Regions from separate parts of the Nonomuraea sp. NPDC005983 genome, predicted to be linked through region 4. Evidence: riboswitches for the same ligand, from Rfam matches in the RefSeq annotation. Region 4 holds a riboswitch; each other region holds the start of a gene.
What was found. Region 4 has a riboswitch for cyclic di-AMP ahead of ABZ297_RS29960 (CHAP domain-containing protein). Riboswitches for the same ligand answer to the same signal wherever they lie in the genome.

Region 1: it holds a riboswitch for cyclic di-AMP, as region 4 does, so the genes downstream of both, ABZ297_RS31240 (hypothetical protein) here and ABZ297_RS29960 (CHAP domain-containing protein) in region 4, are expected to answer to the same signal.
Region 2: it holds a riboswitch for cyclic di-AMP, as region 4 does, so the genes downstream of both, ABZ297_RS10530 (C40 family peptidase) here and ABZ297_RS29960 (CHAP domain-containing protein) in region 4, are expected to answer to the same signal.
Region 3: it holds a riboswitch for cyclic di-AMP, as region 4 does, so the genes downstream of both, ABZ297_RS32170 (C40 family peptidase) here and ABZ297_RS29960 (CHAP domain-containing protein) in region 4, are expected to answer to the same signal.

The regions. Positions count from the first base shown of each region.
Region 1 is NZ_JBEXUP010000089.1:754-8,388, forward strand. It holds gene ABZ297_RS31215 (aldo/keto reductase) at 13-864, shown strand; gene ABZ297_RS31220 (class I SAM-dependent methyltransferase) at 976-1,542, shown strand; gene ABZ297_RS31225 (PadR family transcriptional regulator) at 1,683-2,192, opposite strand; gene ABZ297_RS31230 (MDR family MFS transporter) at 2,278-3,687, shown strand; gene ABZ297_RS31235 (DUF5302 domain-containing protein) at 3,735-3,935, shown strand; cyclic di-AMP (ydaO/yuaA leader) riboswitch at 4,111-4,248, shown strand; gene ABZ297_RS31240 (hypothetical protein) at 4,432-5,283, shown strand; gene ABZ297_RS31245 (hypothetical protein) at 5,420-5,791, opposite strand; gene ABZ297_RS31250 (roadblock/LC7 domain-containing protein) at 5,788-6,207, opposite strand; gene ABZ297_RS31255 (hypothetical protein) at 6,237-7,028, opposite strand; gene ABZ297_RS31260 (roadblock/LC7 domain-containing protein) at 7,032-7,406, opposite strand; gene ABZ297_RS31265 (helix-turn-helix domain-containing protein) at 7,554-7,635, opposite strand, start outside.
Region 2 is NZ_JBEXUP010000016.1:53,594-61,228, forward strand. It holds gene ABZ297_RS10520 (sugar ABC transporter substrate-binding protein) at 1-897, opposite strand, end outside; gene ABZ297_RS10525 (ROK family transcriptional regulator) at 998-2,161, shown strand; gene ABZ297_RS10530 (C40 family peptidase) at 2,174-2,731, opposite strand; cyclic di-AMP (ydaO/yuaA leader) riboswitch at 2,784-2,920, opposite strand; gene ABZ297_RS10535 (3-isopropylmalate dehydrogenase) at 3,020-4,066, shown strand; gene ABZ297_RS10540 (branched-chain amino acid aminotransferase) at 4,242-5,339, shown strand; gene ABZ297_RS10545 (class I SAM-dependent methyltransferase) at 5,361-6,005, opposite strand; gene ligD (non-homologous end-joining DNA ligase) at 6,043-7,032, opposite strand; gene ABZ297_RS10555 (thioredoxin domain-containing protein) at 7,147-7,635, shown strand, end outside.
Region 3 is NZ_JBEXUP010000094.1:23,102-30,736, forward strand. It holds gene ABZ297_RS32160 (M48 family metallopeptidase) at 1-109, opposite strand, end outside; gene ABZ297_RS32165 (hypothetical protein) at 120-935, opposite strand; gene ABZ297_RS32170 (C40 family peptidase) at 1,167-1,688, opposite strand; cyclic di-AMP (ydaO/yuaA leader) riboswitch at 1,741-1,901, opposite strand; gene ABZ297_RS32175 (helix-turn-helix domain-containing protein) at 2,163-2,951, opposite strand; gene ABZ297_RS32180 (cytochrome P450) at 3,212-4,420, shown strand; gene ABZ297_RS32185 (C40 family peptidase) at 4,437-5,405, opposite strand; gene ABZ297_RS32190 (NYN domain-containing protein) at 5,490-6,812, opposite strand; gene ABZ297_RS32195 (phosphotransferase family protein) at 6,956-7,635, shown strand, end outside.
Region 4 is NZ_JBEXUP010000082.1:8,943-16,577, forward strand. It holds gene ABZ297_RS29945 (extracellular solute-binding protein) at 1-529, opposite strand, end outside; gene ABZ297_RS29950 (RNA polymerase sigma factor) at 805-2,040, opposite strand; gene ABZ297_RS29955 (YciI family protein) at 2,087-2,515, opposite strand; gene ABZ297_RS29960 (CHAP domain-containing protein) at 2,746-3,429, opposite strand; cyclic di-AMP (ydaO/yuaA leader) riboswitch at 3,443-3,579, opposite strand; gene ABZ297_RS29965 (Gfo/Idh/MocA family oxidoreductase) at 3,698-4,651, opposite strand; gene ABZ297_RS29970 (aldo/keto reductase) at 4,670-5,494, opposite strand; gene ABZ297_RS29975 (GNAT family N-acetyltransferase) at 5,749-6,288, opposite strand; gene ABZ297_RS29980 (hypothetical protein) at 6,456-7,400, shown strand; gene ABZ297_RS29985 (DUF6716 putative glycosyltransferase) at 7,397-7,635, shown strand, end outside.

The DNA.
Region 1 (7,635 bases), on a different contig from region 4:
GGCGACATAAACATGCGACCTCTCGGCGAGACCAGTGTCAGTGCGATCGGCCTCGGCGCGATGCCCATGTCGGTCCACGGCCACATGCCGGACGAAGCCCAGTCGATCAGGACGATCCACGCCGCGCTCGACGCCGGGGTCACCCTGATCGACACGGCCGACGCGTACACGCCGACGTCCGACCAGGTCGGGCAGAACGAGCGGCTGGTGGCCAAGGCGCTGGCGAGCTGGGGCGGCGACGCCAGCAGGGTGCTCGTGGCCACCAAGGGCGGCCACACCCGCACTCCCGGCGACGGCTGGGACGTTGACGGCAGGCCCGAATACCTGGTGGAGGCGTGCGAGCGGTCGCTCAAGGCGCTGGGCGTGGAGGCGATCGGGCTGTACCAGCACCACCGGCCCGACCCCGCGGTGCCGTACGAGGAGACCATCGGGGCGCTGCGCGACCTGCTGGACGCGGGGATGATCCGGATGGCGGGCATCTCGAACGCGAACCCGTCCCAGATCAGGCTCGCCTATCAGGTGCTCGACGGGCGGCTCGCCAGCGTGCAGAACGAGTACTCGCCGCGCTTCCGCACCAGCGAGCCCGAGATCGACCTGTGCGAGGAGCTGGGGGTGGCGTTCCTGCCGTGGTCGCCGCTCGGCGGCATGAGCTCCGCCGGGCAGCTCGGCAGCCGGCACGCCGCGTTCGGACGGGTGGCGCAGGCGCGGGGCGTCTCTCCGCAGCAGGTCTGCCTCGCCTGGGAACTGGCGCGCAGCCCCGTCGTGATCCCCATCCCCGGGGCCAGCAGGCCGGAGACCATCCTCGACTCGGTCGCGGCCACCGAGCTCGCCCTCACCCCCGAGGAACTCAAGTCCCTCGACTGACCACGTGCCTGCGGTCAGTGAGCCCGTGAGGCTCGCCTGATCGCGGCGACGTTCTGAGGAGCTGATGACACATGGTCGAGTACGTGACGGCGTCCAGGGAGGTGGCGGGCGTTGCTTGACTACTCGGCGGAGGCGGCCCGGTACGACGAGACGCGCGGCGGGCTGCCGCGTGCGGAGGCCGCGGCCGACGCGGTGCGCCGGCTCGTGCCCGGCGGCACCCTGCTCGACGTGGCCTGCGGCACCGGCCTGGTCGGCAGGGAGCTGGCCAGGCGGGGGCTGCGCGTGCTCGGCGTGGACGCCGCCCCTGGGATGGCGCGGATCGCCCGCGGCCGGCTGGACGTGGTGCTGGGAGACGCCTTCCGGCTGCCGGTGCGTGACGCGTCCGTGGGGGCGGTCAGCACGATCTGGCTGCTCCACCTGCTCCCGGACGTCCGCCCGGTGATCGCGGAGTGCGCCCGCGTGCTGCGTCCTGGCGGCGTGTACGTCACCACCGTCGACAAGTGCGCCTCCCGCGGCCGTACCGGCCCGTCCAGCCCGTCGGACGCGTCCGACCTGGTCATCGCGGAAGCGCTCAGACACGGCCTCCGCCAGGACGCCGAGTCCACCTTCATCGGCCACGGCCAGGGCGGCCCCGCCCCCGACCCGATCTACCGCCTCCTCACCTTCACCCACCTCTGACCCCACCCGAGCCCGCGTGTCATCCCCTTGGGAAGGCGCGCAGGGTGCGCGTGCGTCCCCTGGTGGGGGTGTCGGGGGCGCGCGTCTCCTGGAGGGTGCGCCGGGAAGCCGGTGTTCCGTGGGGAGGGGTGCCGCGGGGGTTACGGGGTCGAGCGGGTTTTGAGGTCGGCGAGGGTTTCGTCGGCCCAGGCGAGGCTGGCGCGGCTCTGCGCGAGGCCGAGCTTGAGCGCGTACCTGCCGAACCCCGGACCCTCGTGCGGCTTGCACTCCAGGTCCGCCAGCCGGGACGCGAAGAACGCCCTGAGGCGCTCGACCACCTGCACGGCGTCGTCCCCGTCGAGCAGGGGGAGCAGGAACGCCTGGAGCGCGGTCTCGCTGCGGATCGTGCCGCTCGGCTGGTGCTCGACCAGCCAGTCGCGCAGTTGCCGGGCCCCGTCGGCGGTGATCGCGTAGATCTTCCGGCCGCGCGCCCCTTCGGACTCCACCGCGACGAGCCCGTCAGCCGCCATCTTGACCAGCTCCGGGTAGATCTGCGTGTGCCCGGCCTGCCAGACGTGGTTGACCGAATGCTCGAAGGACTTGGCCAGGTCGTAGCCGCTGGCCGGGCCTTTCGCTTCGAGGAGCCCGAGCAGCGCGATCCGTAGGGACATGTGCTCAGCATACCCATGGCTTGACATGTAAGAGCTTACATATCAAGCTTCACCTGTGAATAATGACACGAGATCGAGAACCCTGTTGCTGGTAGCCGTGATCGGCGGCATGTTCCTGGCGATGCTCGACCAGACGATCGTCGGCACCGCCCTGCCGCGCATCGTGACCGAGTTGGGCGGCACCGCCCTCTACACCTGGGTCGTGACCGCGTACCTGCTGACCTCGACGATCACCGTCCCGCTGTACGGCAGGCTGTCGGACCAGTACGGCAGGAAGCCGCTGCTGCTCGTCGGGCTGGCCGTCTTCGTCGCGGGCTCCGCCCTGTGCGGTCTCGCCCAGGACATGCCCCAGCTCATCGCCTTCCGCGCGCTGCAGGGGCTCGGCGCGGGCGCGTTGATGCCGCTGTCGCTCGCGCTGGTGATGGAGCTGTTCCCGCCAGAGAGGGGGGCGCGGGTGCAGGGCGCCCTCGGCGGGGTGATGGCGCTCAGCTATCTCGCGGGGCCGTACCTCGGCGGGCTGTTCACCGACCACGCGAGCTGGCGGTGGTCGTTCTACGTGAACGTGCCGCTCGGGCTGGTGCTGATCGCGATCGTGGTGCTGCGCCTGCCGTACCTCCGGGGAACGGGCGGCGAGCGCCCCGACTACCTGGGGATCGCCGTCTTCAGCGTGGCGATCGGCGCGCTACTCGTCGGCCTGACCGAGAAGGGGCTGGACGGCAACACGTGGACGAGCGCGGCCGTGGTGGCGCCGATCGCGCTGGCGGCGCTGCTGCTGGTGGTGTTCGTGGTGGTCGAGCGGCGGGCGGTGGCGCCGATCATGCCGATGAACCTGTTCGGCAACCGCACCTACACGCTGGTCAACGTGACCTCGTTCTGCACCGCGTTCTGCATGTTCGCCGGGGTCGTCTTCCTGCCCAGGTACTTCCAGGAGGCGCTCGGGCTCAGCGCGACCCAGTCGGGGCTGCGGATCTACCCGCTGACCCTGGCGATGGTGGTCGGCAGCATCGTCATGGGGGCGCTGATGACCAGGACCCGCGTCTACAAGCCCTGGCTCGTGGCCGCGCCGTTCCTGATGGTGGCGGGCACGCTGCTTTGCCTGAACCTGACCCTCGACACGCCCGGCTGGCTGCTGGCGGGGTGGATGGTGCTCATCGGTCTCGGTATGGGGCCGATGCTGTCGGGGCTGACGGTGGCCGCGCAGCAGTCGGTGCCGCCCCGGTACCTCGGCACGGCCTCGGCCAACCTGACGTTCTTCCGCCAGATCGGCGGCTCGGTCGCGCTGGCGCTGGCCGGCACCGCCTACACCTCGGTCATCTCGACCGAGGCGCCGCTGCACGGGCTGGCCGCCGCGCACGCCTCGGCCGCCTCGGTGGTCATCCCGTCGCTGGGGGTGGCGGGGGCGCTGGTGGCGCTGGCCGCGTTGGTGGCCATGCCGGGCAAGCGGCTGCGGCCCGTCGTCCGTGAAGAGCGGGTGGAGGCCGGTTTCGCGGCGTGAGCCGCGCCGTGCGAAGCTGTGTGTGTCCCAAACACCAGGAGGTCCTCATGGCGGAAACATCGGAGCCGGAAGTCAACGAAACCCCCGAGGACGAGTTGAAGCGCAAGTTCCGCGAGGCGCTGGAGCGTAAGCGCAGCCAGCAGGCCGGCTCGGGCGCGGGTGGCAGGGGCGCCGACCCTTCCAAGATTCACGGGGCCCACGGGCCGGCTTCGAGCAAGCGTTCGTTCAGGCGGAAGAGCGGCGGCTGAGACCGGACTGTTCCGGAGGGTACGGCATGGGCCGTGCCCTCCTTTTCTTTTGCCTGCTATGTCCTAGAAGGTAGATCTTCGCCCGTTTTATGGTGTTACCTTTGCCCTTGTCCGATTTGTTGGGTACAGTCCTGGTGTTATCAGCCAGTGACCTGGCCCTTCACAAGGAAGAGGCAGCTGGCTGGCGTCGAATCCCGCAGCCCTGCGGGAGCCGGGGACCCATCTCTTTGGGGTGAATCCGACAAGTGCGTCGGTAGGGCATCTCCACGCCCGAACCCGTCAGCTAACCCGGTAGGCGAGATGGAGAGGACAACCAACGTGATGGTTCACCGCGTCGTACCCCCAGCCCGCGTAGTGTCACCGGCCGCCGACTGAGAGCGGCCCCCCTTCCCCTGAACTTCCAGCGCTCCGCGTAGCGACCGTTTCGGCATACCCGCCCGGCTACGTCCTTGGGAGCGCCGCTTCCCCGTACCCACACAAAGGACTCTTTGACTTCATGTCTGTACGTCTTGGCATGCGCTCGTTTGCCGCAATCGCCGCCGCCGCGTTCGGTGCGGTGGCCATCGGCGCCGGATCCCCCGCACACGCCGACACCCCCTACGACAAGCAGCCCCTGCTCAGGGGCGGCACCACCGCGTCCTACTTCTGGGACGACTCCTCCGGCCGCGCCGGAGACACCGGCCTGCCCGCCAGCGGCAAGCCCATGCAGAAGGGTCTCGTCGCCAGCCCGAGCTGGCCGCTGATGACCGAGGGCTACGTCATCTACAAGGACAAGAAGGCGCCGTTCTTCGTCGGCGACCGCGGCCCCGGCGTCCCCTCCAACAGCGGTGTCATGCTCGACCTGGACGCCAAGACGTTCGCCTACCTGACCGGCGGCACGTTCAACAGCAGCACGCTGGGCGTGGACGGCGTCGGTGGCGAGGGCCACATCAAGATCAAGTACGTCATCACCAAGTGGGGTTCCGGCCCCGGCAAGAAGAACTACCCGGTGGCGTACTCGAGTGGCGCCTGGTCCCGCGTGGACAGTCACCCGGCCAAGCCGCCGACCATCCTCGTCAAGAAGGACACGGTCGACAAGAACGCGCCCGTCCCGGTCGCGCCCGCGGTTGCCGAGCCCAAGACCGAGGCCGGCGGCACGGTGGCCGACGCGGCCGACGTGTCCGACGCGGCCGACGTGGCCAAGGTGTCCGACGTGGCCGACAGGCACCCGCAGGCCTCTGCCGAGAGCGAGCCCGCCTCGGGCGCGTCGAGCGGCATGACCGGCGCGGTCGTGGCCGGTGGCCTGGCCCTGGTCGGTGGCGGCCTGATGATGGGCCGCGACCGGATCCGCAGGCTCATCCGACGCTGACCCTCGGGAGCCCGCGGCCACGGGGACCGCGGGCTCATCGGGACCCCACCCTCAAGTGGCCCGCGGATCAGGGGATCGCGGACACACCTGACGACGGCTTGCGCCCTCCCGCTCCGGGCGCAAGCCGTCGAGCCTTTTAGACCTCCAGCTTCTCCTCGATGGCGCGAAGCTGGTGGCGGGCCAGGGCCAGGTTGGCGCGGGCGCGGTCGAGAGCCAGGTAGAGGAACAGGCCCTTGCCGCCGCGCCCGCTGATCGGGCGGATGATGTGGTACTGGGAGCCGAGCGTGATCAGGATGTCCTCGATGGTGTCCTTGAGCCCCAGCGAGTCCATCGTGCGCAGCTTGGCCTTGACCACCTCGGTGTTGCCCGCGGCGGCCACCTGGAGGTCCAGGTCCTTGGAGCCGCCGAGCGCGCCCAGCGCCATGCCGCTGCCGTGGTCGACGATCGCCGCTCCGATCGAGCCGTCGATCGTCATCATCTCCTTGAGCGAGATATCCATGCTCGTCATGTCTTCCTCCGTTCGCGTGCTGCGATGGCGGCCAGACCGGCCGCCGTCCTGCGCCCCTCCAGCCGGAGCAGGCCGAGATTGGCGCCGGGGCCCGCCAGGACTGTGAGGACGATGGTGGGGCCCGCCGCGTAGCAGGCCGCGTAGCCGGCGGTGCCGGAGATGAGCGTCTCCTCCAAGGCGCCCCTGCCCGTACCCGCGATCATGCGTTTGCTCATCGCCAGGAGCGCCGCCGACAGCGCGGCCGTCTGCGCCCCGCCGTCCCCCGTGCCGTTTCCCGTGCCGATTCCGGGGCCGCTGCTGGGCAGGTCACAGGCGATGGGCAGCCCGTCGACGGTGCAGGCGACGCTGCCGCTGACGTCCGCGGCGCGCTCGCGCAGGAGCGCCATTTCCTTCAGTACCTCGTCGCGCAGCTCCACCGATGGCCTCCTCCTGCGTGAGGGAAACCTCACGACAGCTCCTCCAGCGCCTTCTTCAGGCGCATCAGCAGCGCCAGGTCCGTCGGGTCCGCCGTGACCGCGGGGCCGACGGCGCCGGCACCGGTTCTGGGCGCGGGCGGCGGTATGCGCTCGCGCCGCGCCCTTCGCGGCAGGGCGGGCGCGTCCTGGACGAGCAGGCCCGCCGCGGCCAGCTTGCGCACGGCCAGCAGGACGGAGTAGCCGGACCTGCCGAGCCGCTTGGCCAGGTCGAGCGGGGTCGCCACCCGGTCGGCCTGGACGATGATCTCCCACTGCACCCGGCTGAGCGTCACGCCCTGTCCCGGCAGCCCCGGCGACGGGCGTATCGGGGCGGCGTCCAGGTCGGCGGACGGCCAGATCTGCGCGAGCTGGGCGCGGCGCCTGGCGCACTCCCGCACCAGGCCGGTGACGTCGAAGTACCACTGGCCGCCCAGCCAGTGCTGCTCGCCGGGGCGGAACTTGGGCCGGGTCCCGCTGACCGGCAGCAGGAAGAACGCCGCGTCCAGGACCGCGCCGAGCACGCAGTACTGCAGCTCGCCCTGCGTGACGGGGCCCTCCTCCAGCAGGCGCGCGCAGCCGCCGTCGGCCTGGAGCCTGCGCAGCTCCGCCTCCGGGACGCGGCCCCTGGCCGAGAGCAGGCGCTCGACGCCCGGCGTCTGGGCGCACTCCATGTACGTCACGCGCCCGTCGGAGAGGAAGATCGTGCCGCTTCTGCCCACCCGCAGCGCGCCCGTGGAGCGCTCGCGGGCCAGGCCGGCCAGGAGGGTGTCGAGCTGGGCCATGGCTCACGCCAGCAACTGGCTGGAGATGGCCCGCAGGCGGTAGCGGGCCAGGGCCAGGTTCGACCGCTCCAGGTCCAGCCGGACGTAGACGACCAGCGGCCCCTCGAAGGCCGTGTCCAGCAGCCTGAGCAGGTGGTGGCCCCGGTCCGTGGTGACGAGCATGTCGTCGACGCGGACCGCCTCGCCGGGGCAGGAGCGGGTCAGGCCGTCGGTGGTCGCGCGCAGCGCCTCCGTCAGGGCGGCGGCGGAGCCTTCCGCGTCCACGCCGGGAGGGTTGCTGCTGGCCACGGCCATGCCGCTCGTCTGGTCCACCAGCATGGCGTCCAGCGCCCCTGGAATGGCCATGACCTCGGCCAGGCAGCTGTCGAGTCCGAGCACGGGGCCTCCTCGCCGTCTTGGGGACTGGGACAGCGTAGGGACAACCGGCATGATCGAATCGGGCGTCTTCGGCGGGGCTGGTACGAAGTTGAAGCTTTATCCGCCTCGGTGGAGAGATGCACCACCGTGGTGGAGAAAAGTCGCGGTTTACGCGGACTTCTCGCGACAACGGAGAATTTCGCTCACGTTCTCCTCGGCCCATCTGGCCACCACCGAGACCGGCTCGTGC
Region 2 (7,635 bases), on a different contig from region 4:
CTTGACCAGGGAGACGGCCAGCTCGGCGGACTTCTCCGCCTCAGCCCTGATGTCCAGATATATGGTCATGTACTGCTCGCCGGTGAGGATGCGCTGGACGGCCGCCAGCTCGGCGTCCTGACCGGTGATGGGCGGCAGCTGCTTGTAGCCCGCGCGCTTCATGGCCGCGATCGCGCCGCCCGCCATGCCGTCGTTGGCCGAGAGCACGCCGACGATGTTGTCCTTGCCGATAGCGGTGATCGCCTGCTCCATCTGCTGCTGGGCCTTGTCGGGGCTCCAGTCGGGGGTGTCGAACTCCCTGCCGACCTTGACCTTGCCGTCCAGGACGTTCTTGGCGCCCTTCTTGTAGTCGGCCGAGCTGGGGTCGGTGGGGGAGCCGTGGATCATCACGATCTGGCCCTTGGCCGTGGTGCCCCTGGCGTTCATCGCCTCGAGCAGGGCCTGACCTTGCATCTCGCCCACCCTGACGTTGTTGAACGAGACGTAGTAGGCGTAGTCGATGCCGGAGATCAGCCGGTCGTAGGCGACCACCGGGATCTTCTTCTGCCTGGCCTGGTTGACCAGCGGGGCCACCGCGTTCGCGTCGACGGCGTCGAGCACCAGCACGTTCGCGCCCTGGGTCAGCGCGGCCTCGACCTGTTGCTGCTGCTTGGCGGCGTCCTGCTCGGCGTTGCTGTAGAGGATCTTGCAGTCGGCGCAGAGCGCCTTGACCTTCGCTTCGAACAGCGGGCGGTCGAAGGCCTCGTAGCGCGTGGTCTTCGACTCGGGCAGGAAGAGCGCGATGGTCTTGCCGCCCTGCTGGTCCTGGGGTTTCTGGTTCGCTGTCGTCGTGGTGTTCCCGCAGGCGGCGGCCAGCAGGACCGCTGCGGCGGGGAGGAGTCGCCAGGCTCGGTGCATCGCACATCGTCCCTTTCGAGTGTGCCGGCCCCCGGTGCTGGTAAGAAAGGTAGTTTACTACCAGCGTGTTGGCTAGAGTTTGCCTGGAGGAGGACGTCACATGCGAGGTGAGCTGGGTAATCCGCGGCTGCTGCGGGTGCTGAACGAGCGCCGTCTGCTCGACCACCTCCACGAGCACGGCCCCGCGTCGCGGGCCGACCTGGCCAAGATCACCGGGCTGTCCAAGCCCACGGTCTCGGCCGCGCTCGCCGGGCTGGAAGAGGACGGCCTGGTGCACCTGGTCGGCGAGGTGTCGGGCAGGCCGGGGCCGGTGACCTCGCTCTACGACATGAACGCGGCGTCCGCGCACGTGGCGGGCGTCGACATCGGCCGCGACTGGATCAGGGTGGCGGTGGCGGACCTGCGCGGCACGTTCGCCGGCCGCACCGACGGCCGCAACACCGCGCGCAGTTCGGCGGAGCTGGCCGTGCTGGTGGGCGACCTGGCCAGGGCTGCTGCCGGGAAGGCCGAGCTCGACTGGTCCTCGATCACCTGCGCGGTCGTCGGCTCGCCCGGCGTGTACGACCCGGCGCTCGGACGCCTGGAGTTCGCCCCCAACCTGCCGGGCCCCGACCTGGCCGAACGGCTGCGCTCGGCGCTGGAGGTCGATCTCGTCATCGAGAACGACATCAACCTGGCGGCCGTGGGCGAGCACGCCTACGGCGAGGGGCAGGGCAAGGCGAACTTCGCGCTGGTCTCCATCGGCACCGGGGTCGGCATGGGGATCGTGGTCAACGGCGAGCTGTACGTCGGGGCGCGGGGCGCCGCCGGTGAGGTGTCGTACGTCCCAGCGGCCGAAGACCCGATCCCGTCCGACGACGCGCTGGCGCACGGCGCCACCGAGGCCGTGGCCGCCGCGCCCGGCGTGGTGCGGGCGGCCAGCGCGGCCGGGCTCGACCTCGCCACGGCCAAGGAGGTGTTCTCCGCCGCCGCGACCGGTGATCCGGTGGCCCGCTCGGTCGTGGAGGCCGAGGGGCGGCGGATCGGCGGCCTGCTGGTGGCGGTGGCGGCGGTGCTCGACCCTGAGGTGATCGTGCTGAGCGGCGGCGTCGGGCGCAACCTCGACCTGCTCGGGGCCGCGATCGAGAGCCGCGTGGCCGAGCTGGGGCCGCTGCGGCCGGTGGTGGTGGCGAGCGCGCTGGGCGACAGCGGCGTCCTGCTCGGCGCTGTCGCCCACGCGCGCGCCCGCGCTTGGGACCTCATCTTCGACGCTCGCAGGGGATGAGGCCGCTACGGGTCAGAACGTCGCCGTGGGCATGGCAGGGGCCGGCGTTGCGCGCTGCTTGCTGATCTCCTTCCAGAGCTTGACGCCCTTGGGGTCGGGACGGACGGCGCCGACGAAGGAGTCCTTGCGCCAGTCCGACAGCTGCTCCTCCTTCACGACGTCGCCCGTGTGCGGGGCGTGGACCATGTATCCGGGGCGGGAGATCATGCCCACGTGGCCGAGGCCGTGGAAGAAGACCAGGTCACCGGGTTTGAGGTGGTCCCAGCTGATCTTCTTGGAGAAGGCGTTGTACTGCTCGGCGGCGGTGCGCGGCAGCTCGATCCCCGCCTTCTCGTACGCCCGGAGCGTGAGCCCGGAGCAGTCGTAGCCGCTGTCGCTCGTCCCTCCCCAGACGTAGGGGATGCCGCGCTTCTTCATGGCGAAGTTGAGGGCGACCTTCCAGGCCGGGTTGGGGGTCTTCTTGAGCTGGAGCTGCTTGACCTGAGGGCCGGTGAGGGTAGAGGTGGGAGAGGAACTGGGGATGCTGTCGGGGGTGTCGGTGTCGGCGTTGGCAGGGGAGGCGAGGGCCATTCCGGCGGCTGTTGCTCCCAGGACGACGAGGACGGCGATGCGAGACAGGGGAGTGTCCTTCCATCTGGCCGACCGGGTTAGCTGACGGGCTCGGGCCTGGAAGTAGCCCTACGGCGATGCCGACTCGCCCCAGGTGAAGTGGGTCCCCGGCTCCACGCAGCCGTTGCGTGGATTAGGCCTGACGGACTCTAACGAAACGGTCAAAAGGTCGCAAATAGCCTAAATTGGACTGTCCGGACAGTGAGATGGTGTGTTCGTCAGCCGAGACGAGCCGGTAAGGTACCGTCCATGGAGTCGCGTAACATCCGCCTGGCGGTCATCCCCGGCGACGGCATCGGCGCCGAAGTCGTGGCAGAGGGGCTGAAGGTCCTCGAAGCGGTCGGCGTCAAGCTGGAGCCCACCCACTACGACCTGGGTGCCGCCCGCTACCACCGAACCGGCGAGACGCTCCCCGACTCCGTGCTCGAAGAGCTGCGCGGCTACGACGCGATCCTGCTCGGCGCCGTCGGCGACCCCAGCGTCCCGCCGGGCATCCTGGAGCGCGACCTGCTGCTCCGCCTGCGCTTCGCGTTCGACCACTACGTGAACCTGCGCCCGGTCAAGCTCTTCCCCGGCGTCGAGACCCCGCTGGCCGACACGCCGACCGAGAACATCGACATGATCGTGGTCCGCGAGGGCACCGAGGGTCTGTACGCGGGCACCGGCGGCGTCATGCGCCGCGGCACCCCGTACGAGATCGCCACCCAGGAGTCGCTCAACACCGCCTACGGCGTGGAGCGCGTGGTGCGGTACGCCTTCGAGAAGGCCAAGTCGCGCCCCCGCAAGAAGCTCAGCCTCATCCACAAGACGAACGTGCTGACCTTCGCCGGCGACCTGTGGCAGCGCACCGTCAACCGGGTGGCGGAGGAGTACCCCGAGGTCAGCACCGACTACTACCACATCGACGCGGCCTCGATGTTCTTCGTCAGCCAGCCCGAGCGCTTCGACGTCGTCGTCACCGACAACCTCTTCGGCGACATCATCACCGACCTCGGCGCGGCCATCGCCGGCGGCATCGGCCTGGCCGCCAGCGGCAACATCAACCCCGAGCGCACCGCGCCCAGCATGTTCGAGCCGGTGCACGGCAGCGCCCCCGACATCGCCGGCCAGGGCAAGGCCGACCCGACCGCGACCATCCTGTCGGCCGCCATGCTCCTCGACCACCTCGGCCTGCACGCCGAGGCGGCCAAGGTCGAGCAGGCCGTCGCCGACGACATCCTGGAGCGCCTGACCGGGTGGGCGGGCCGCACCACGCACGAGATCGGCGACGACATCACCGCGCGAGTATCGAGCTAGGGCCGCCTAGCTCCGCAAGCGCCTGGCGGTCCGGTGACGGACTGCCGGGCGCTTTTTGGTGTCCGCACGGTCAAAACACCCCACCTACCCCTTGCCATCCCAAATAGCGAGACAATAGGAAGTACGGACTGCCCCGCGCAGTGCTGTCGAGATCGCAGAGAGAAGGACCTTCGCCATGACCATTGCTCAGAAGCTCAGCTTCGACGTGCAGCTATCCGACCACGCGCGCACCGTGGCCGAGCGGGAGCAGGCACTGGTGAGTCCCGGATTCGGACAGGTCTTCACCGATCACATGGTCACCATCGACTACACCGAGGGCGAGGGGTGGCACGACGCGCGGCTCCAGCCGTACGGGCCGCTCTCGCTCGACCCCGCCACCGCGGTCTTCCACTACGCGCAGGAGCTGTTCGAGGGGCTCAAGGCGTACCGGCAGGGCAACGGCTCGATCGTGACGTTCCGCCCGTACGCCAACGCGGCCCGCTTCAACCAGTCGGCCGTCCGGATGGCCATGCCGGAGCTGCCGGAGGAGACGTTCGTCGAGTCGCTGGAAGTGCTCGTCCAGACCGACCGCGACTGGGTGCCCACCGCCGAGGGGCACAGCCTGTACCTGCGGCCGTTCATCATCGCGACCCAGGTCGGGCTGGGGGTCAACTACCCCTCGCGGAAATACAGGTACATGGTGATCGCCTCACCGGCGGCCTCGTACTTCGCCGGCGGTGTGAAGCCCGTCTCGGTGTGGCTGTCGACCGAGTACACCCGCGCCGCGCCCGGCGGCACCGGCTTCGCCAAGTGCGGCGGCAACTACGCGGCGGCCTTCGTCGCGCAGCGGCAGGCCGTCGAGCAGGGCTGCGACCAGGTGGTCTGGCTCGACGCGCACGAGCACAAGTACGTCGAGGAGATGGGCGGGATGAACCTGTTCTTCGTCTTCGGCGACAAGCTCGTCACCCCCGCGCTGACCGGCACCCTGCTGCCGGGCATCACCCGCGACTCCATCCTGTCCATGGCCGCCGAACTCGGCCTGGAGGCCGAGGAGCGCCTCATCTCGACCGACGAGTGGCAGGCGGCGAGCGAGTCGGGCGAGCTGACCGAGGTGTTCGCGTGCGGCACGGCCGCGGTGGTGACCCCGGTCGGCTCGGTCAAGGGCGCCGACCGCGCCTGGACCATCGCCGACGGCGCCCCCGGCCCGGTGACCATGCGGATCCGCGAGGAGCTGGTCGGCGTCCAGTACGGCACCAGGGAGGACAAGCACGGCTGGGTCCACAAGATCAGCTGACCCGGGCCGCGCGGGTGGCGGCTAGTTCTTGCGGACGAGCGTGAGCCCGTCAGCGACAGGCAGCACGACGACCGTCACCCGCGGGTCCTCGGCCACCAGGTCGTTGAACTCGCGCATCACCACGGTGGCCGGTTCGTTGTCGGCCGGGTCGGCGACGCGGCCCTTCCAGAGGGTGTTGTCGACCATGAGCAGCCCTCCGGGCCGCAGCCGATCCACCAGCAGCTCGTAGTAGGCCGGGTAGTTGGGCTTGTCGGCGTCGAGGAAGGCCAGGTCGACGCGCTCGTGGAAGGCGGCGAGCGTGTCGCGCGCGGGGCCGATCGTGAGCGTGATCCGGTCGGCCACGCCCGCCGTCTCCCAGTAGCGGCGGGCGATCGACGTCCACTCCTCGCTCACGTCGAAGCAGTGCAGGGTGCCACCTGACAGCCCGCGGGCGATGCAGAGCGAGGAGTAGCCGGTGAACGTCCCGACCTCGACGGCGACGTCCGGCGCGACCAGCTGCGTGATCATGGTGAGCAGCCTGCCCTGATCCGCGGTGATCTGCATGCCGGCGCTGTCGCCGGTCGCCGCGACGGTCTCCTTCGCCAGGGCTTCGAGCAGCGGGTCAGGCTTGGTGGTGTGGTCGAGGATGTACTGGGCCACATTGGGGCCGAGCAGGTTTCCCTTCATCGGATCATTGTCGTCCGCGCGAGGGGGTGAAGCGAGCTCATCCCACGTCGCGCCGCTCGGCCCAGTCGACCTCCGACGGGAGCCGGTCGGGCCGCAGCCCACGCCAGGAGGGGTGGCGCAGCCGGTGGTCCTCGGTGATCTCCATGAACTGCACCTCGCCGACCAGGCGCGGCTCGACCCAGCGCGCGTCCCTCGCGAACTCGCGCGGCACGGGCACGGTGAACGGCGAGTCCGGCCGCTCCAGCGGCGCCAGCCGTTCCCGCAGGTCACGCAGCATCGCCTCGGTGAAGCCGGTGCCGACGTGCCCGACGTAGACGAGCCGTCCGGCGGGGTCGTACGCGCCGAGCAGCAGGGACCCGATCATGCCGGAGCGCCGCCCGGCCCCGGGCTTCCAGCCGCCGATCACCACCTCGGCCGTCCGGACGTTCTTCACCTTCGTCCACTCGGCGGAGCGCCTGCCGGGCCGGTAGGGGGCCGAGCGGAGCTTGCACACCACGCCTTCCAGCCCCAGCCGCATGCTCGCCTCCAGCGCCTGCTGCGCGTGGTCCTCGAACTCGACCGGGACCTCCCAGCGGTACCCCGGCATCACCAGGGTCTTCAGCAACTCGCGCCGCTCCGTGTACGGCCTGCGCACCGACGGCGTGTCGTCCACGTGCAGGATGTCGAACACTAGGTACGTGACGGGCGTGGACCTGGCCAGCTCGGCCACCTGGGCGGGGTTGCGCTGGTGCATGCGCGGCTGGAGTGCCCCGAACGACGGCCTGCCCTGCTCGTCCCAGGCCACGATCTCGCCGTCGAGCACCACGTCGTGCCCGCCGACCGCCCCGGCGATCGGGTACAGCTCGGGGTAGGCGGGCGTGATGTCCTTGCCGTTGCGGGACGTCAGCCGCAGCGCCCGCCCCTCGACGTAGGCCAGCGCCCTGACCCCGTCCCATTTCATCTCGGTGCACCACCTGTCCTCCTGGGCGGGCGGTGGCAGGCTTCCGAGCTGTGCCAGCATGGGCTGGTAGGCGGGCAGGTGCGCCATGAACCCGGCATACCCCGGCGAAAGTCAGTTTTTGGCAAAGCTCGGTGAATACCCCGTCATGCCCGCTGTCCCGCGTTTCGGATAGGGTCTGCGCGATCAACGAAGGGGCGGCGGATGACGAAGAGGCTGGCGGCCGTGGTGGCCGCCATCGCGGTGCTGGCCGTGGTCGTGGTGATGGCCTTCACGCAGCCGGGCGAGTCGGCGCAGGGCGTCAGGCTGACCCGGCAACCGGACGGGACGATGGTGCTGGCCGACAAGGGCGGCAGCGCGCCGGTGCTCGACCTGTACGAGGACTTCGACTGCCCGGTCTGCAAGGAGCTGCACTCCAGGGTGAACGCCACCCTTGAGAAGCTGGCCCTGGAAGGCAAGGTCAAGGTGGTCTTCCACACCGTCACGATCTTCCAGGACGAGCCCATGCGGTCGAACTCCATCAGGGCCGCGGCGGCGGCCAGGTGCGTGCCCGAGGCCAACTGGCTGCGCTTCCGCGACGAGCTGTTCGCGATGCAGCCCGCCCCGCACGGAGTCGCCTCGGGCTTCACCGTGACGGAGCTGGTCGGCGCGGCCAGGAGGGCGGGCGCCTCGGTCGACGACTGCGTCACCTCG
Region 3 (7,635 bases), on a different contig from region 4:
CGGCTGGCGCGCCCGGTTCGGAGGCGGCTGAAGCGGCCTGCCGACCTTGGGCGGCGGGTCTGGGCGGGCCCGCGTCGGGCATGTCGTTCATGTCCTGACGATCGTCCATCTGCGTCCCCTTACGCCAGCTCGTCCCGCACGTAGTCGCGCCACCGTGCCGTCAGTGTCTCGACCGAGAGGCCGAGCGCCGCCAGAGCCGCGTCGACGCCGCGGCTCTGGGCATCACGGTAGAGCCTCACCAGGGTCCTCTCGCCGAACCGTCCGGCCAGGAAGCGACACGCCAGCCACGCCTCCTGGTACGCGCGCGCCAGCCGTCCGGGCTCACGCGACGCGAACGCGGCGGGCCCGGGGAGCTCGCGCGGCAGCCGCCCGGCCCGGACCTCGGCGGCCAGCTCGGCCGCGGCCACCGGGACGGCGAGGCCCGCGTCGCGGTAGCCCACGTAGTCGGCGAAGCCCTCGTACAGCCAGATGGGCAGGTGGTCGGTGCCTGCGGCGACGTGTGTCAGCTCGTGGGTGAGGACGACGTCCCGGCCGATGGGGGTGAGCCGGGCGAACGCGGTGGGCATCACGATCACCCGGCCGTCGTCGGCGACGGCGGCCAGCCCGTCGAGCCCGGCCACCCCTGTCAGCCCCGCCAGCCGGGCGCCGTCGGCGATGGAGTCGGGGACGAGCACGAGCGGGCGCACCTGGCCGCCCAGGACGGCGGAGACCCGCTCCCCCGCCGCGTCGGACCTGCGTGCCAGGTCGCGGAGCAGCCTCACATCGGCGCGATGCCCCACGACGAGCGATCGGGCGCCGCGTACGGTCCGGGCTCCGTCAGACCAGAGATCGCGGAGCCCGTCATGCGCGAGCGGCAGGCCGCCGTCGCGCGGCGGCGCGCTGGCCGAGGCCGCCGCGAGGAGCGCCAGCCCCGCCAGCGCGGCTCGACGGCTCACCTGCACGGACACCATGCCAGATGGTAGCGGCCCGGCCCATCGGAGACGGCCGGGAGACCGAAGGTCACAGATCCGGGAACGCAGGCCCCGCCGGTCACCAAGGCCGTGCGGCCGTGGCCGCGAAACCGGGCACCGCTCGCCAGGCCCCGGGCCGCCACGTGGAACGCGGCCCGCCGGGTGACGGCACCCGAAAGCCCCGCCCCTGGCAGGGGCGGGGCGTTTCGTGATCGGTCACAGGCCGGGACGTACCGCGCCGACGAACGACGCCTTGCGCCAGCCGCCGAGCTTGTCGATACGCACCGATTCGCCGGTCCTCGGCGAGTGGATCATCTTGCCATGGCCGACGTACATGCCGACGTGTCCGAGCCCGCGGAAGAACATCAGGTCGCCCGGCTTGAGACTCCTCCAGGAGACCTTCTTCTTGATGCGCGCGAACTGGCTGTTCGTCACACGCGGGATCTTCACTCCGGCCTTCTTCCAGGCGTACTGGACGAGTCCGGAGCAGTCGAACGAGCCAGGCCCGGTGCCGCCGTACCGGTAGGGGTCACCGACCTGCTCCTTGGCCACGGCGACGGCCTTGCGGGCCTTCGCCATCTGCCGAGAGACCGTGGCCGTCTTCGCGGACCCGACGGTCTTCGCCGCCGCGGTCGTGGAAGTGCCGGCCCGTTCGCTCGTCGTCGCCGCCTGCGCCGCCGGGGCATGGAGGATCAGCCCTCCAGCCGCCACGGACATCGTGAGCGCAACGCCACTCACGGCAAAACGGGACAGACGGGGGTTATGCGGGTGGGTAGACAGGATTTCTCCTTGGATCTTCCACGAACGCCTACCGGGTTAGCTGACGGATTCGGGCCTGGAAGTCGCCCTACGACGCGTTACGCGCCGATTCACCCCTGATCCCGGGGGAACGGGATCGCTGGGTCCCCGGCTCCGTGCCTCCTGGCTGCACGGATTCGGCAGGCCTCACCGCCGGGTGTCGTGCTCGGTGGGGGTGGCGGCGGGCCAGCGGATGACTATCTCGTCCACATCGGGGGGACCGATGTCGGTTCGCGGCGCCATGGCTTGGCACCGCGACGCCAGAAGCTACGCCGAAAGTTCACGGGCTGGCAAAGCCCGAGTCAGCCTGTAAAGATCAGATAAAGGTGTCAGTAAGGGGATTAATCGCTGCTGGAAGCCGGGTTGTCGTTATTCAAATGTGACCCTTCTCACAGTTGACGACACGGGTTCGAGTCAGGTCCCATCTGTAACTCTTGTCACATCCGTCACGTGGCGCGGGTCACCCGTCCCGCCGTACCGGCGGCCCGCCGTCCGGTGCGCCACGAGGACCTGCCACCAGCGCTCGGCCGTCTGGACCATGTCGTCGCCGAGGTAGCCGAGGAACCGGCCCATGTCCTCCAGCCGGGCTCCCGCGGGTGTGGCGGCGCCGAGGACCTCGGCCCCCTTCCGGGCGGCGTCGGCCAGCATGACGTTCCTCCGGGCGCTCGCCAGAAAGGCCCGGTACCAGACGTCGTCGTCGATGACGTACCGCTCGCGCCGCCGACGGGGGTCGCGTTCGCGCCTGATCAGCGCCTGCTCCTCGAGGTAGCCGACGGCCATGGAGATCGACGCCGGGCTGACCCGCAGCCGCTGGACCAGTTCGGCGGCGGTGAGGCCGCCGGAGTCGGTGGTGTACAGGCAGGTGAGCACCCTGGCCGTCATCCGCGGGACCCCGTTCTGGACCAGCAGCGCCGTGAGCCCCTCCTCGAGCTCGCGCACCGCTTCCGGGTCGCGCCCGTATCCGCCGGTGGCGGCCTGCGGTGGCGGCGACGGGGCCGACCTGCGCCGGCGGGCGCGCCCCTCGGTCGCCTGGTGCGCCCGGTCGGCCCGGTAGCCGCCAGGGCCGCCGTTGCGCGCCACCTCCCGGCTGATCGTGGACGTCGGCCGCCCGAGGCGCCTGGCGATCTCGGCGTACCCGAGCCCTTCGGCGAGGCCTGCGGCGACGCTCTGGCGATCCTCGTAGGTCAGCCTGCCTCCCGGCATCCGCGCTCGCCTCCCGTTGCTCTTCCGCTCGACACACCGGGCGCCAGTATTGCGTTCGCATGCACTCCATTGCAACAGAGGACGGCTGGACGTTGCATTCACTCCCAAATCCATTGCAATTCTCTACCTCATTCAGCTGGTTAAACAGGGAAATCGTCAGATCAGCGATTGACAAATGCATTGAATGCAACGTAGCTTTTGCTGACAGTTGAACGCGTACTATCTCGATGCCGAAGCTCGCTCGTCCAGAAGGAGCAGAGATGACCGAATCCCTCCCCGTCCTGGCGGGGCTGCCCGTGACGCGTCCCGCGGGCCGCCCGTTCGATCCCCCCGAGGAGCTGGCGCGGCTGCGTGAGCAGCGGCCGCTGAGCCGGATGACCTACCCCGACGGGCACGTGGGCTGGCTGGTGACCAGCCATACCCTGGCCCGCGCCGTGACGGCCGACACCCGCTTCAGCTCAAGGCATGACCTCATGCGCTCCCCGGTGCCCGGAGCGGCCTCCGCGGGGCAGTTCCCGCCGGCTCCGCCCGGGATGTTCATCGGGATGGACCCGCCCGAGCACACTCGCTACCGGAGCCTGCTCACCGGCACGTTCACCGTCCGCCGGATGCGCCGGCTCACCTCGCGCGTCGAGCAGATCACCGCCGAGCACCTGGACGCCATGGAACGGCACGGGCCGCCAGTGGACCTGGTGGAGGCGTACGCGCAGCCCATCCCCGCACTGATGATCTGCGAGCTGCTCGGCGTCCCCTACGCCGACCACGAGATGTTCCAGCGTCACACGGCGGCCCTGAACGACCACGACGCCGCACCGGAGGAGCAGTACGCCGCCATCACCGCCCTGCAGGGGTACCTGCGCCGGCTGGTGTCGGCCAAGCGCGCCCAGCCCACCGACGACCTGCTCAGCGACCTGACCACGAGCGACCTCACCGACGAGGAGCTCACCAACATCGGCGCCCTGCTGCTGGGCGCCGGCCTCGACACCACCGCCAACATGCTCGCGCTGGGCACCTTCGCCCTGCTGAGCCACCCGGGCCAGCTCGCCGCCCTGCGCGCCGATCCCGGCCGCACCGACCAGGCCGTCGAGGAGCTGCTGCGCTACCTGAGCATCCCCCACACCGGCGTGCGGACGGCGGTGGACGACGTCGAGCTGGACGGCCACCTGATCAGGGCCGGTGAGACCGTCACCATCTCCATCCAGGCCGCCAACCGCGACCCAGCCAGGTTCGCCGACCCCGACACCCTCGATCTGCGCCGGCAGGCCACCGGGCACGTGTCCTTCGGCCACGGCGTCCACCAGTGCCTCGGCCAGCAACTGGCCCGCGTCCAGATGCGGGTCGCCTTCCCCGCCCTGGTCACCCGGTTCCCGACGCTGCGCCTGGCCGTCCCGCCCGAGGACGTGCCGCTGCGCACCACCTCGGACATCTACGGCGTGCATCGGCTCCCGGTCACCTGGGACGCGGCCTGACCCTCGAACGGGCCGGCTACGGACGGATCGCGCCCACCAGGCTGCGGCCCGTCAGCGGAGAGATCTTGACCACGTCACCGGTCTGGGGGGCGTGGACCATCTTGCCGTTGCCCGCGTAGATGCCGACGTGGCCGAGGCCGTTGCTGAAGATCAGGTCGCCGGGCTGGAGGTCGTTCACGGAGACCTTGCGGGCGGCGCCCCAGGCCCACTGCTGCCAGGTGGTGCGCGGGAGGGAGACGCCCGCGGCCCGCCACGCCGCCTGGGTGAGGCCGGAGCAGTCCCAGCCGCCGGGCCCGGTGGCGCCGAAGACGTACGGCTTGCCGATCTGGGCGTAGGCGAAGCGGAGGACTGCGGCGGCGTTGCCCGAGGCGGGGCCCGTGTACTTCAGACCGGTGCTGTTCGGGTCGCCGGTCCGGTAGGCGCCGAGCTTCTTGAGCAGCTTCTTCTGCTGCTTGATGAGGGCGAGGATCTCGCTGCGTTCCTTCTCGACCGCGTCGCGCTTGTCGTCGGCGGCCGACAGAGCGGTCTGCGCGTTGTCGCGGTCGACCTTGAGGCTGCGGTTCTCCCTGTCGAAGGCCACCAGTGTCTCGGCGCGGGCCTGCGTGATCCGCCCGGCCAGCACCAGCCCGTTGAGCATGCCCGACGGGTTGTCGGCTCCCAGCATGGAGGGCCAGGACATCATGTCGCTGCCCAGCTGGTAGTTGTCGATCGCCATCGAGACCACCTGCGCGCGCAGGTCCGCCACGGTCGCCAGCTTGCGCTTGTAGCTGTCGTTCAGCTTGCCGTAGAGCTTCTTGGCGTCCTTGTACTTCTCGTTCGCCGTGTTGTACCGGTCGACGACCTTGTCGGCCTGGTCGTTCAGCTTGTCGAGCTTCGCCTGGGCTTGCCGCAGGGTCGGTCTCGGCTCAGCCAGCGCCTCACCCGTTGGTGAAAGCATCAGCCCGGCCACTAGACCCGCGGCCATCGGCACCCGGCCAAACCTCACAGCGTCGCCTCCCAGAGATCAGATCTGGGGCGAAATAGTACAGAAGTGGCCGGTAAGGTCTCACCCGTTCTGCAGATTTGTAATCTAGGCCCTACCGAGGCGGCGCAGCAGCAGACCTGACGGAACCGGTCTGGCTCCCATGCGCCGCACCGACTCCGCCACCTCCCGGTCCGACGACACGACGGCGATGGCCCGGCCCAGCGGCTCGGCGCGTACGAGCTGGCGGATGAGGTCGTCGGCGATCTCGTCGGGCGCGCTGAACAGCACCCGCACGCCGCGCGGCGCCACCACCTGGACGGGCGCGTTCAGCTCGGCGCCGTCGAAGACCACGGTCAGCTCGACCCTGGTCTGCGCGACGAGCCCGCCCAGGCCGGTCATCAGCCGGTTGCGCTGGTCGGCGAGCGTGAGCGTGCCGTAACCGGTCTTGGTCACGTTGTAGCCGTCGATGATCAGGTGGACCTGTGGCAGCGCGAGGAGCTGGTCGAGGAGCTGCGGATCGTCGTCCGCCAGGGCGCGGGCGGGCACCCCGCGCACGCCCGGCGTGCCCGGAGCCACCGCGGCGACCGAGTCGGCGGGCCTGCTGATCGTGGTGGGCAGCGCCAGTTCCCTGCGCAGCCCGGCCGAGGCGTCCTGCAACGCGTCGAGCAGGACCCTGACGCGGGCGTCCTCGATGCTCCTGCCCTCGCGGGCGGCCCTGCGCGAGGCTTCGAGCTGCTTCTCGGCGTCGGCCAGCCGCTCGCGCAGGCGGCGCAGCTCCGACTCCCCCGCGCTGCCCGCCGCCGAAGCCGCGGACCTCGCCTCCTCGGCGGCGTGCTCCATCTCCTCGGCACGGCGCACCGCGCCCTTGGCGCGCTCTCGGGCGTCGTGCAGCTTGCGGCGCAGGTCGGAGTTCTCGGCACGGGCGACCCTGAGCTGCTCGCGCAGCCGGTCGGCCTCCTCCTTGGCGGAGCTCTTCTGCGCGGCGAGCTGCTCGCGCAGCCGGGTGACGGCCTCCTCGCGCTCGGAGCCTTCGGCCGCGACGGCCGACTGCTCCAGGTCGGCCCTGGCGGAGTCGACCATGTCCGCCCAGCCGGGCGGGCGCGTGAGGTAGGCGGCGGCCGCCACGAGAACGGGGTCGGCCGCCGGCGGGACGTTGCCCTCGGCCAGCGCGGCGACCAGCTCCGGCCACCCGGCCGCCACCGACTCGGCGACGACCTCGCGGAACTTCTTGTCGTTCTCGAGCTGCGCCGCGATGGGCGCACTGCCGAGTTTGGCTCTTTTGCGCGGGTCGAACTTGGCGATGCCGCGCAGCGGTGGCGGGACGGAGACAGCAGGCATCGAGCCGAGGACCTGAGCGGCCAGGTCGACGACGTTCAGCCGCACCTGCTCGGGAAGCGGGCGAGACAGGCCTTCACCCGCTGAACTCATCCCACTGTCCCTTCGTGACATGCCCTTTCACACAAGGGTACGGCTGTCGCGTACCGGCCCGTGACGGCCACCCTGGTATGGACAAGCGCTTGGTTGGCGAGATACGACAGAGCCGGGACCGACGCTCGCCCAGGAGGCCTACCATGACGGAGCAGATCCGCACCTCCACCCGTGACCTGGAAGAACTGCACGACCGGGTGGCCGCCTGGCTCCGCGGCCGGGTCGGCTCCCCCGTCACGGTCTCGGAGCTGTCGCGTCCATCGGGGAACGGCCTGTCCAGCGAGACGCTCTTCTTCACCGCCTCGTGGGGACGCGAGCGCACACGCTGCGTCGCCAGGCTCGCACCAGCGGCGGAGGCCGTACCCGTCTTCCCGTCCTACGACCTGCGGGCCCAGTTCGAGATCATGCGCCTTGCCAGGGGGAAAGCTGGAGTTCCCGTTCCTCGGGCGCTCTGGCTGGAGCCCGACCCGGGCCCGCTGGGCTCTCCGTTCTTCGTCATGGAGCGCGAGGACGGGGACGTACCGCAGGACCTCACGCCGTACACCTTCGAGGGCTGGCTGCGCGACGCCCGCCCGCAGGACCGGCGCAGGCTCCAGGACGCCACGGTAGGCGTCCTGGCCGCCCTGCACGACGCCCCTTTCACCCGCGACGACCTCGCCGTGCTGACCGGAAGCGGGCCGGTAGGGCCGGATGGGGGAAGGGCGGGCGAGGGCGGGCTGCGCGCGCACGTGGACGAGCAGCGGGCCTACTATGAGTGGGCTCACGGCAGCCTGCGGGTCCCGCTGCTGGAGCGGGCCTTCGACTGGCTGGAGGCGCACTGGCC
Region 4 (7,635 bases):
CCTTCTTGAACAGGTCCGTGCGGTAGCACAGGCTCATGCCGCCGATGTCGGTGCCCAGGCCGAACACCTTGCCGTCGGGGGTGACGCCGTTCTCCCACTTCCAGGCGGGGAAGTCGGCCTTGCGGGAGTCCAGGCCGAACTCTTTCAGATCGGCCCACCACTCGGGGTGCGCCTTGGCCAGGCCCATGCCGCCCTCGTCGATGCCGACCACGTCGCCCGCGCCGTTGCCCGCCTGCAGCCACTGGATCATCTGCGGCCAGTACTGCTGCTCGAACTGGTCGGTGAGGTGCTCTTCCTTGATCTGGACGTCCTTGTGCTCGGCGTTCCACTTGGCGATCGCGTTCTTGTAGCCGAAGTTCGTGCCGCCGCCGAAGGTCTGCACCCTGATCGTGACCGGTTGCGCCGCCGCGGAGGAGGCGGGCGCGCCGGCAGAAGGGCTTCCGCTGGAGCCGCAGGAGGTGACGGCCAGCGCCGTCGCGGCCAGCGCGGAGGCCGCGGCCAGGCCGCCGCGCCGCTTGCTGATCATCATGGGGGAACCCCTCTCGGGTGGATGTGGGAGGTGCGGGGCGGCCCGGTGCTGCCGGCCGCGATGGGATGATTTGGGAGCGCTCCCACAAAGGGTGCCCGTGCCGCATGACCTCGTCAATCCACCGCAACGTAACCGTTACCAACCGCACGAACCGTCGTGGTGAAATCGGATTTCGCATCGCAGATGCCCCAGACGGCTGTATGGGAGCGCTCCCATCACAACAGGTGTCTTTCGTGACGCCTCCCGGGCAGGCCACGTGGTGACAGAGAGCGCGCTCAGCAGGCGGCGGCGCGCTCCAGGAGGAGCGCGCGTTCGCGCTCGTTGCGCGTCAGCGCCGCCGCGCGCTCGAACTCCTCGCGGGCCTCGGCCGTCCTGCCCAGCTTGGCCAGCAGGTCGCCGCGGACGCTCGGCAGCAGGTGGTACCCCTTGAGCGCGGGCTCGGAGACGAGCTGGTCCGCCAGTTCGAGCCCCACCGCCGGGCCGTACGCCATCGAGAGGGCGACCGCCCGGTTCAGCTCGACGACGGGCGACCGGGAGAGCCTGGCCAGCGCCTCGTAGAGCGCGGCGAGGCGTGCCCAGTCGGTCTCCTCAGGGGTGAGGGCCCTGGCGTGGCAGGCGGCGATGGCGGCCTGCAGGGCGTACGGGCCGAGCGCGCCGCCGAGCTCTTCGGCCCGATCCAGCGCGGCCAGGCCGCGGCCGATGAGGAGCCTGTCCCAGCGCGCCCGGTTCTGCTCCAGCAGCAGGATCGGCTCGCCGGACGGGCCGACACGCGCGCCGGCCCGCGAGGCCTGGATCTCCATCAGCGCGACGAGCCCGTGCACCTCGGGCTCCTTGGGCATCAGCCCGGCCAGCACCCGCCCCAGCCGCAGGGCGTCCTCGCACAGGCCGGGACGCATCCAGTCGTCGCCCGCCGTGGCCGAGTACCCCTCGTTGAAGATCAGGTAGATGACCTCCAGGACGGACGACAGCCGCCCCGCCAGTTCGTCTCCCTGCGGCACCTCGAACGGGATCTGCTTGTCGGCCAGGGTCCGCTTGGCCCGGACGATCCGCTGGGCCACCGTCGGCTCGGCGACGAGGAACGCCCGGGCGATCTCGTCGGTGGTCAGCCCCCCGAGCACCCGGAGCGTCATCGCCACCCGGGCCTCGGTCGACAGCACCGGATGGCAGGCCGTGAACACCAGCCGCAGCAGGTCGTCCTCGATCTCGTCGGGGTCGGACGGCGGCTGCTCGTCCTCCAGTTCCCGCCCCAGCTCGACGAGTTTGCGCTCGAACCGCTCGTTCCGCCGCACCATGTCGACGGCCCGGCGCTTGGCGACGGTCATCAGCCACGCGCCGGGATTGCGCGGCACGCCCGACGCGGGCCACTGCTCCAGCGCCGCGACCAGCGCGTCCTGGGCGAGTTCCTCAGCGACCCCGACGTCGCGCATCATCCGGGCCAGCCCGGCTATCAGCCGGGCGGCCTCGATCCGCCAGACCGCCTCGATGGCGCGGTGCGTGTCAGAACCCGTCACCCGCCTATCAGAGCAGCCCGCGGCCGAGCGCCGCAACGGCCGCAGGTCAGAACTCGCGCCTGTCTCTCAGGAGTTCGCGCAGGTCCGCCTCCCGCTGGGCGGTCTCGGGGGTCATGGACTCCTCCGGCAGGTCGGACGGGTCGAACACCTGCCAGACGTCCAGCCCGACACCGTTGCTGCCGGGCGGGACGGGCAGGCGCAGCGCCCACTCCAGGGCCTCCTCGCGGGACTTCACCTGGATCAGCCAGATGCCCGCGATGAGCTCCTTGGCCTCGGCGAACGGGCCGTCGATCACGGTGGCCTTGCCGTCGCTGTAGGAGATCTGCGCGCCGTGCGAGCTCGGGTAGAGGCCCTCGGCGGCCAGCAGGACCCCGGCCTTGGCCAGGGCCTCGTTGTACTCGATCATCTTGTCGACGAACTCCCTGCTGGGCAGCGCCCCGGCCTCGGTCTGCTCGTTCGCCTTGCCCACGATCATGAACTTCACTACGCGTCTCCTTCGGTCGAGCGTCCGGCCTCATGGCAGCGTCGAACGCGCGCGGCGCGAATCGACAGCGGAGTCGAAGTCTTTCCGAGACCTCTCGACCCGGGCAACCGCGAAAGCCTGCGAAGCGCGCACCCGAGGGGAGCGGGCGCGCGCTTCGCAGGCAGGGGGATGGTGAGGGAGAGGGGGAGGGGGAGTTGGGGGATGGCGGGGGAGAGGGGGGCTCAGCCCGCGTAGTCGGGGTAGCCGTAGCCGACGACCTGAGACGTGGGACGGACCCGCTGCTCGACGACGCCGTTGCCGGTGTTGCCCTCGACGGTCGAGATCGTGCCGTCGCCGTTGTCCTTGACGACGAAGCCGACGTGGTTGATGTCGTCCAGGCTCTTGCTGCCGCTCCAGGCGAAGAAGACGACGGCGCCGGGCTTGGGCGCGGTGCCCCAGTGGTCGTTGTGCTTGAACCACTTGGCGTGCTCGACGGTGTAGGCGTCGGAGCCGATGGAGCCGCTGAGGCCGGTCTTGTCGCCGATCCAGGAGACGAACATCGAGCACCAGGCGGCGTTGATGTAGTCGGCCCTGGTGCCGCCGTCGCGCTGGATGGTCTCGGCGGCGCGGGCCGAGTCGGCGTACCACTTCTGGAACTTGGTGCCGCCGCCCAGGGCGTTCTCGGAGGTGCCGATCTGCGCCTTGGCGAGGGCGATCACCTGCGCGGCCGTGACCTTGACCTTGGCGCTCCGCTCGTGGTCGGCCGGGCGCACCTGCGAGTGCTGCGGGTGGGTCAGCGCGGCGGAGGGGGTGGTCTGGGCGTTGGCTGCCGTGGGTGCGGCGATCGCGGCGGCGATGACGGTCGCGCCGAGGGCGGCGCGGGCGTAGCTGAACTTCGGGGCACGAGCAAGTCGGTGCATGGCCATCGTTCGGGGATACTCCTTGCTTCCATGCCGCTTACCGGGTTAGCTGACGGGTTCGGACATGGAAGCTGTCCTACGGCACTGACGTGCCGATTCACCCCAAGGAACGTGGGTCCCCGGTTCCGCGCGAGGCGGATTCAGCGGTCACAGGTAGTCCTGTGATGTGTCTTGCGATGGACAGGCGACGAACCGGACAAACCGGACGTTACGCCTCGAATGACTTAGAAGGTAATACATCGGGCAAGCGGATTACAAGTGCATAAATGCCCAGCTAGGAGAGTTGCCGCCTAGCGTCCGTCAGAAGCCCCATCATGGCAAGGGAATCGTCAAGGGTTATGACTTGGCTCTCAGTGCGTCCCTCGGCCAGCGCCGCCCGCACCTCGCGCAGCTCTCCGACGTAGCCGCTCTCGCCCGGCTCCAGGACGTGGACCTCGTCCTCCATCGACGGCCCCGACAGCACCACCCGGCGCGGCGCCCAGAACGGCGCGTCGATCTGCGCCCGCATCCCGGTGCCCACGACGTAGGCCTCGTTCGGGTACGACCCCAGGAGCGACGCCTCCACCAGCGCCCGCCTGCCGCCCGGGTACAGCAGCACCCCGCCGACCTCCGCGTCGACGCCCGAGGGCGCCAGCGACCCCGTCACCTGCAGCTCCGACGGCATCCCCAGCAGCAGCTGGGCCAGCCCGAACGGGTAGATCCCCAGGTCGAGCAGCGCACCCCCGCCCAGCTCTGGCGCCCACAGCCGGTGCGCCCGGTCATAGGGCAAGGCGAACCCGAACGACGCCTGCACCGACCGGATCTCGCCGAACCGGGGGTCGCCGGCGATCCGCTGGATGAGCGGGTTGAACCGCATCCACATCGCTTCCATCAGGAAGACCCCGGCCTCCCGGGCCAGCCGCACCATCCGCTCGGCGTCGGCGACGGAGGCCGCGAGCGGCTTCTCGCACAGCACCGCCTTGCCCGCCGCGATCGCGGCCTCGGCCACCTCCAGGTGCTGGGCGTGCGGCGTGGCCACGTACACGGCGTCGACGGCCGGATCGGCGCACAGCTCCGCGTACGACCCGTAGGCCGACTCGGCGCCCAGCGTGGACGCCAGCGCCGCCGCCCTGCCGAGGTCACGCGAGCCGACGGCCGCCACACGCATCCCCGGCTCCGCCGCGATGACCGCGCCCACGGTCTGCGCGATGCCACCGGTGGCGGCGATACCCCAGGCGAGATCTCTCATGGAGAGAGCGTAAAGGATCTACCCCAGAAAGTTGAAGGTGTCCGGATCCGGCCCGATCCGGAGACCGCGGTTCATCGCGCCGATGGCGGCCATGTCCTCGACGTCCAGGGTGAAGTCGAACACCTGGACGTTCTCCTTGATCCGCGACGGTGTGACCGACTTGGGGATCGCCACGTGGCCGAGCTGCACGTGCCAGCGGAGCACGATCTGGGCGGGGGTCTTGGCGTGCTTGCCGGCCAGCACGGCCAGCGCTGGGTCGTCCAGCAGCTCCCTGCCCTGCCCGAGGGGGCTCCACGCCTCGGTCAGGATGCCGTTGGCCTCGTGGAAGTCGCGCAGCTGCTTCTGCTGGAAGTAGGGATGCAGCTCGATCTGGTTGAGAGAAGGAGAGATGTCCGTCTCGTTCAGCAGCCGCGTGAGGTGCTCGACGGCGAAGTTGGACACGCCGATCGCCTTGGCCCGGCCGTCACGGTAGATCCTCTCCAGCGCCCGCCAGGCTTCGACGTACTTGTCCTGTTCGGGCACTGGCCAGTGGATGAGGTACAGGTCCACGTAGTCGAGCCCGAGCCTGGACAGGCTCCCCTCGAAGGCGCGCTCGGCCTGGTCGTGGTCGGCATTCCACAGCTTCGTGGTGATGAACAGCTTCCTGCGCGGGACGCCCGAGTCGCGGACCGCACGCCCGACGCCCGCCTCGTTGCCGTAGGCCTGCGCGGTGTCGACATGGCGGTAGCCGGCCTGGAACGCGGTCTTCACGGCCTGTTCGGCCTCGTCGTCGGGGACCTGCCAGACCCCGAAGCCGAGCTGCGGGATCTGCACGCCGTCCATGTTGAGCATGAGCGAGTTCATCGAAACTCCTTGAGTATGGTGACTCCCGCCCCGCCTTCGGGCGGGAGAGGAGCGCGGCATGGTGTCGCCTGCTTCCTGTCGAACACGTGCTCGACGCATTGCTGAGCGTAGTAGCTTGCGTGCGTGGCGCAATGGGTGACACGTGCGTTCACCATGACCTCCGGAGGAAGTCCGGTCCTTTGGGGCCGGGAGGTATCCGGGCCCCGCCAGGAAAAAAGCCGGACGTGGTGAGGCTGCGGCGGTCCCGGGCCCGTCTACGTGAGGGGCACGCTGCCGGTTCGCGTCCCCAGGCGTCTGATCAGGCGTGCTTCCGGTACTCCCGTGCCGTCCTCTTCGTCGAGGCGGGTGACGCCGTCCTTGGTGAATCCGGCCTTCTCGTAGAACCTCAGGGCGGTGGCGTTGGGGGTGTAGGCGTAGACGCAGATCGGGTCGTGGCCCCGGGTTTCGAGGTCGGTGAGGGCATGGGCGAACAGATCGCGGCCCAGGCCCGTGCCGATGAGGTCCGGTTCGATGTACAGGCCGTACACCTCTGCGGCGCCGGCCCCGAGGTCGGCGTCGTCGTCCGCCGGTCCGGTGCGGCAGAAACCGACGACGGTTCCGTCGTGCTCGGCCACCCACAGCCGATGGTCTTGCGGCATGGCCGCCAGGTACTCTGCCCAGTCCGCCGCGTCCTCGGCCGGGTCCAGGGCGTCGAGGAACGCCTCCGACATGAAGCCGGCGTACGCCGAACGCCAGGCGCGGACCTTGAGACGGCCGATGGCGGGCGCATCGCCCACCGAGGAAGCTCGGATCATGAACGGACCCTACAAGATCCTTAAGCGTGGTGGATGCGGTCGTTCCCGTCAAAGAGCGGAGGAGTCACTGTTCACGTGGCGTTTTTCGCGGCGTAAGTCGGCGGGGCTAGCTTGAAGCGGTCGTGAACGGGCCATCACCCGGCTGGGAGAACAGACTGGGAGACAGAGTGGGCAAGCAGGCGTCGGCCTGGGTGGAATCTCCCCTGCAGATGCTGTGCGCCGTCGAGGCCCACCATGCCGGGCTGCTCGGCCCCGAGACCGCGGTCGTGCCGCGGGCGGGCCTGCGGGCGCTGCGGGCCACCCGCAAGGAGCTGAACCGGCTCGACCTGCCCGACGGGCTGGAGCTGACGGAGCCGCGCGAGCAGATGCCGCGCAGGATGCAGGCCGTCGGAGACGCCTTCTCCGGCAAGGTGCAGCTGCGCTGGCTGACATCCAACCCGGGCCACATCGTCATCGTCGACGACGGGCTGGCCACGCTCCGCCTGCTCGAATTGCTGGCCGCGGGGCCGTTCCGGCCGCTGCTTCGGGCACGCGCCGAGCCGGGCCCGCTGCGTACGGCGCTCGGGCTGGCCGCCGCGCTCAGGCTGCGCGCGAGCCGCGTGTCCGTCTTCACCGCGCTGCCCGTGGACGAGGAGCTGGAGGCGGGCGTCAGGAGGGCGGGCGTCGAGCTGGTCCGCCACGGCTTCGACTGGCTGCGCGACCAGCCGCCGAGCAAGCACGGGCCCGTCGAGCGGACGGTCGTGCTCGGCACCGCGCTGGTCAGGAACGGGCTGGTCCACCGCGACCACTACCTGCGCTGGCTGACCGCGCTCGCCGAGCAGGAGCCGCTCGCCTACTACCCGCACCGCCGCGAGGACCCGCAGGACGTCGCGGTGATCCGCGAGCGTCCCGGCATCACCGTGCACGACGCCGGGGCGCCCGCCGAGCTGACCCTGCGCGGGCTCGACCCCGGCCAGCGGGTGCTCAGCCTGCCCTCGACCGCGATCGCCTCGCTGCGGGTGCTGCTCAGCCCGCGCGGCGTCGCCGTCGAACCCGTGGACGTTCCCGATGACTGGTGGACCAGCAGGGCGGCTCCCGCGCTGCGCTCTCATTTGACAGGAGTGACCGGGTGAGGGTGCTGGCAGTGGCCGACTCCGACTCGTACCTGAAGTGGGCGGCCTGCCTGCTGGACGACCTGCCGCCCGGCTGCGTGACGGACCTGGTGGTGGTGCGCACGCCGATCGCGCCGTCGCCCGAGCAGATCGCCGCCGCCGTGGGCGGGCGCGCCACGCCGCCCGTGCTGTCGGCGCGGGCCCTGCGCCGGATGGCGGAGCGCGAGCGGCCCGACGTGATCCTCGTCGCCTGCAC